DNA from 2 places in the Pseudoalteromonas sp. OF7H-1 genome. Region 2 is predicted to be linked to the other one. Evidence: riboswitches for the same ligand, from Rfam matches in the RefSeq annotation. Region 2 holds a riboswitch; the other holds the start of a gene.

Region 1 (2,476 bases), on a different contig from region 2:
ACAACCAAATCCGCAAATACTTGAATGCTGCCACGCTCAGTAAATTTAATTGCGTTATTGACCAATTCACTGATCAACCAACCAACACGCTTACTATCACAATAACAAGTCACATCTAACTCATTACTCAACGCCAAATTAAAAGCGAGAGATTTCTTATGTGCGGTTAATTGAAAGGCAATACAGGCCGATTTTATTACTTCTCGCAACGCGACTTGATGACGCTCAATGACCACTTCTTGCTCGGAAAGGTTATTAAAGTCTTGAACCGAATAAAGTAATACATCCAATTGATTTGCTGCGCTTTTCACATGCTGTAATTGCTGGGTATCTTTGTTACTCAGATATTCATCTAAATACCCCTGAATGGCCTGCAATGGCGTTCTTAGCTCGTGACTGACACGCGCTAAAAATCGTGATTTTGAGTGCAGAGCATCATCGGCAAGCTTTCTTGCCGCCTCTAATTTATCAAGTGCTTCAGCAATCTCTCGCGCCATCGGGCGAAATACAAGTTTCGCTTCTATAAACAGCAGCAACAGTCCAAGCAGCCAAATTAACAATTCTATTCTCCTCACCATCTCTGTTTTACTTCGCGCATGCTGCTCGAATAGTGAAACGGCATCATTCAGGTTTGGGAGTATATGCTGAGACGCAGTAAAGATTTGTTCCACTAATTGAGGAGTTGGCTGCTGAAACTGAGACCTTGATAAAGTGACAAAAGTATTACTTTGCAAATCCAATTGCATTGGCTCTTGGTAGTAAAGCGCTGCAAGTGCCTCATTCAGATAAATAGCCTCCCCCCTCTCTGTTTTAGTTAAAAACTCATGATTACTTTCAAATTTATCAATGGCTTGACGAAGATCCTCACTGTCTCTTTTATCCTCTTGTGCACTGAAAAGCGCGATGCGCTGGGACAACATCCGCTGCATACCCGCAATATTAATTACGTGCGCGTCTTGGCTCTGCTGATACAGTAAATACTGCATAATCCCCATCGCCATCGACAGCAATATAGCCATAGCAAGTAATGCCCCGATATAACGATTTTTAACTTTATTTATTAACGACATATTTTTGTTTTTCATCTCATAGCATTGTCTCAGCTGCAATGTTAAGTGTAGTTAACAATCGTATTATTTACAGTCCGATGCTTGACACCTAGACGGCCAAAATGTTTCAATGCGTGTTCACCCTATTTAGATAGTTTGATGCCACGGCGTCAAATTAAGGGCTGGAAGAGGTGCGTTATTCAGGTAACTAAGTGAAGGAGAGCAAACTCCGTTGCAGCTTAGTGAGGGGAATACACGCCGAGAAATTGAGTTATTGTTTGCTAATACTCATTTCGGGCGACTGGGCTGAATCCCAGCGACTGTCACCAACATACTTGGTGGAGAGCTTCTGGTCTTAGAAAAATAAGGCCATTGGCTGCCTTATCTTTTTTAAGTCCATTGCTCTTCGAATTTTAACGGTTCGAAGTTTGGACACCCTCCTAACTCCGAACATGATTTAAGTTCGGTAGAGATGAAATCACAATTCAACTTATCTGACTATCCGTTGTGGACGGCTTTAGTAACGCCTTTTGATGCTGAAAATCAGGTTGATTTTAGCGCATTAACAACGCTTGTGCGCGATCAAGAGCAAGCTCGTAACGGTATTCTTTTACTAGGCAGTACCGGCGAAGGCCTTGCGCTTACCCAAGAAGAGCAGCAACAAATCGTTGAGTTTGTTTGCCAGCTCGCCCCAAGCGTACCGCTCATGGTTGCCGTTGGCGGCAGTAATCTTGAGCAGCAAACACAATGGGTGCGCTTTTGTAATACGCAGCCCATTGATGCGCTCTTACTTGGCTCACCAATCTACGCAAAGCCCGGCAAAGTTGGTCTGACGCATTGGTTTAGCACACTACTCGATGAGAGCCACAACCCTTGCATGCTCTACAATGTACCTGGTCGCAGTGCCGTTGCTATCGCCCCTGAACTACTCGGCGAGCTAGCTTGCCACCCTAATCTGTGGGCACTAAAAGAAGCCAGTGGTGATATTGCCACCTTTGAAGCATTTCGTCAGGCAGCGCCTGATGTCGCAATCTATAGCGGCGACGATGGCTTAATGCCCTACTTTGCACAAGCAGGTGCAACGGGTCTGGTGTCTGTTGCGGCAAACGCATGGCCACAGCAAACCGCAGAATTTGTAAGGCGCTCGTTAAGCGGCACCTCTCCTAATTTATTTACCACTTGGTCAGAAGCTGCAAATAGCTTATTTGCAGTGGCAAATCCCATACCAGTCAAAGTGTTAATGCACTTGCAAGGGAAGCTCACAAGTCCAAACTTGCGCCCGCCACTGACACATTTGGAACTCACCCATACCGATGCGATCACTCGCGCGAACAAAACGATTTTATCTTGGAATTAAGGCAGTAAACATGAGCTGGTTAACCCTACTAAACGATTTAGAAAATGGCACAGTACGTGCGGCAACACAG
Region 2 (2,476 bases):
CAACAAACCAGAATTCGTAGACGTCTTTATAATTCATGATGGCACTCCTAGGGAAAAACAAACTTGATGGTCAGCAGACCCTAACCGTTATAAACAAAGTGCCACCCATCACTCAATAATGCAACTTTTTTATTAGTTCCGAATGGGCAATAAATTCACTTATGCAACCTCTAGTAATTTAGCATGAATTGACTGCACGACCTGATCTGACTCCTGCTGCTCAACTAAAAAGCACAGATTGTGCTTGCTCGCACCATGGCATATCAATCGAATATTAAACTCTGACAACACATCCATCAGGTTAAGTTGGCACTTCTTCAACTGGATCTCAGAACCTATCATGGCCACCAAAGTAAGATTATTTTCAACGGTCACATGACAAAACTCGCCAAGTTCATCCAAACAAGCTTGTTCTAGCTCTGGTCGAGAAGCATTCGGCGCATTATCCAGCGTAAGTGCAACACTAATTTCCGAAGTCGTTACCAAGTCAACCGATATATTGTAATTGCTTAAAATGGTGAAGATACGAGCCAAAAAGCCGCTAGCAAGAAGCATTTCAGGGCTCTTTAACGTCAATAGTATTTGGTTTTTACGTTGTGTCACTGCACGAATGCCTGCTTGCGCCGTTTTCTCTTTTTCAATCCAAGTGCCACCCGCTTGCGGATCACGACTTGAACCAACAAATACTGAAATACCTTTACGACTCGCTGGCAATATGGTTGCGGGATGTAACACCTTGGCACCAAATGTCGCCATTTCGGCCGCTTCATCAAAACTCAAACGAGGAATAGGTCTAGCCTTTACACACAAACGCGGATCGGTACTGAAAATACCAACAACATCGGTCCAAATATGCACACTTGACGCGTCAATTGCCTCTGCTAACAATGCAGCACTATAATCAGAACCGCCACGACCAAGCGTGGTCGTCTGGCCGTATTGGTCACTACCAATAAACCCTTGCGTCACCTGCACTGTGTCGCCAAGTAGCGCGACCAAATTGGTTTGCGCAGCTTCACGCGTAGCTGCAACATTTGGATTCGCTTTTCCAAATTGATTATCTGTTTTAAGCACTTTACGCACATCAAAGCGCGACGCCTGAACCTGATTATTACGTAGTATTTGGGTAAACAAATAAGAAGAAAAACGTTCGCCAAAGCTCAACATTTCATCGCATTGCTGTCTGCTAAGTGCAGGTAAACTCGCAAGGCTTTCAAATTCACTGAAAGTTTGCTTGTAACCCTCTGCAAGATCAGCATCCAAAGACACTTGATCGATAATCGCTTGCTGTATGTTTTCAACCGCTGCAACAACTGCTTTGCGCCCGGCTTCATCTTCCTTTTGTTGGGTTAGCGTCACCAGGTGATTGGTTACGCCAGCACATGCACTCACAACCACCACTCGAACATTTGGGTTGTCACGAACAATGTGGGCACAACGAGACATAGCTTCAAAGTCAGCGACACTGGTACCGCCAAATTTGGCTACAACATACTGCGAATTCATTTTCTCTCCTCTCGACTGTTGGCACAGTCAAATTTTATAAGGAGAACTCGGCATGGGATTTCTAGAAAGACGAACGCTTGAAATGACCTTTGCCAGAAGCTCTCCACCAATACGGTGACAGTTCCGAGGATTCAGCCTCGTAAACCGAAGAATCGTTGCGACGAGCAACTTTTCTCCTCGGCGAATACTTCCCTCACTAGTGGTCATTGGTCTCGTCACCTCACACTAACTACCTAAGCATCGCGCCTCTTCTGTTTATTTTGCCTTTGTTAATCTGAATAAAAACAAAATAAAAGCCCGCAATCAATGCGGGCGATGTAAGAAAATTATCTTTTAGCCGTCTAGGTGTCAAGTTATTTATGAAAAACTTATTCCAAAGCGGTAAAAAATTAAATCCATTGGTCTTAAATAAGCTGACCCGCGAAATACGCACCACTATATCCAATGGTATATGCGATAAGCAGGTAGATACTCATTTTAAGATAGCTTGAGAAAGTTAAGGCTTTAACCTTGCTCATTGCAATGATCCCCGCTGCAGAACCAATGATAAGCATAGAGCCACCAACGCCAGTCGCATAAGTAAAGGTTAGCCATTGCGCTGGAGTCATCGTAATGTCTGCTTTTAATAGCGCCGCCGTCAACGGCACGTTATCTACCGCCGCACTCATTAAACCGACCAAGTAATTTGCGTATTCCGGCGCAAGATGCAGATATAAATCGGTAAACTTAGACAGTACACCGACCTCTTTCAACGCACCAACTAATAACAGCACACCCACAAAGAACAATAAGGTGTCGTATTCAATTTCACGGATATAGTCGATGATTTTCTTATTAACGTCTTTCTTGCGCATCAAGAATTGCGCCATTAAGAACATCAAAGACAAGCCAAATAAGAAAGTTAGCATCGGCGGTACATGGTATTGCACGCTTAAGAATAACGTGGCAAAAATGGTTGATAAAAAGATAA

Evidence for each region. Region 2 has a riboswitch for lysine ahead of lysC (lysine-sensitive aspartokinase 3). Riboswitches for the same ligand answer to the same signal wherever they lie in the genome.
Region 1: it holds a riboswitch for lysine, as region 2 does, so the genes downstream of both, dapA (4-hydroxy-tetrahydrodipicolinate synthase) here and lysC (lysine-sensitive aspartokinase 3) in region 2, are expected to answer to the same signal.

What each region holds. Positions count from the first base shown of each region.
Region 1 covers NZ_JAKRFX010000019.1:27,883-30,358, reverse strand. The annotation lists gene MHN30_RS19505 (response regulator) at 1-1,085, opposite strand, end outside; lysine riboswitch at 1,228-1,406, shown strand; gene dapA (4-hydroxy-tetrahydrodipicolinate synthase) at 1,522-2,406, shown strand; gene MHN30_RS19495 (2,3,4,5-tetrahydropyridine-2,6-dicarboxylate N-succinyltransferase) at 2,417-2,476, shown strand, end outside.
Region 2 covers NZ_JAKRFX010000007.1:210,272-212,747, forward strand. The annotation lists gene MHN30_RS11115 (DUF924 family protein) at 1-37, opposite strand, end outside; gene lysC (lysine-sensitive aspartokinase 3) at 160-1,506, opposite strand; lysine riboswitch at 1,595-1,765, opposite strand; gene nhaD (sodium:proton antiporter NhaD) at 1,911-2,476, opposite strand, start outside.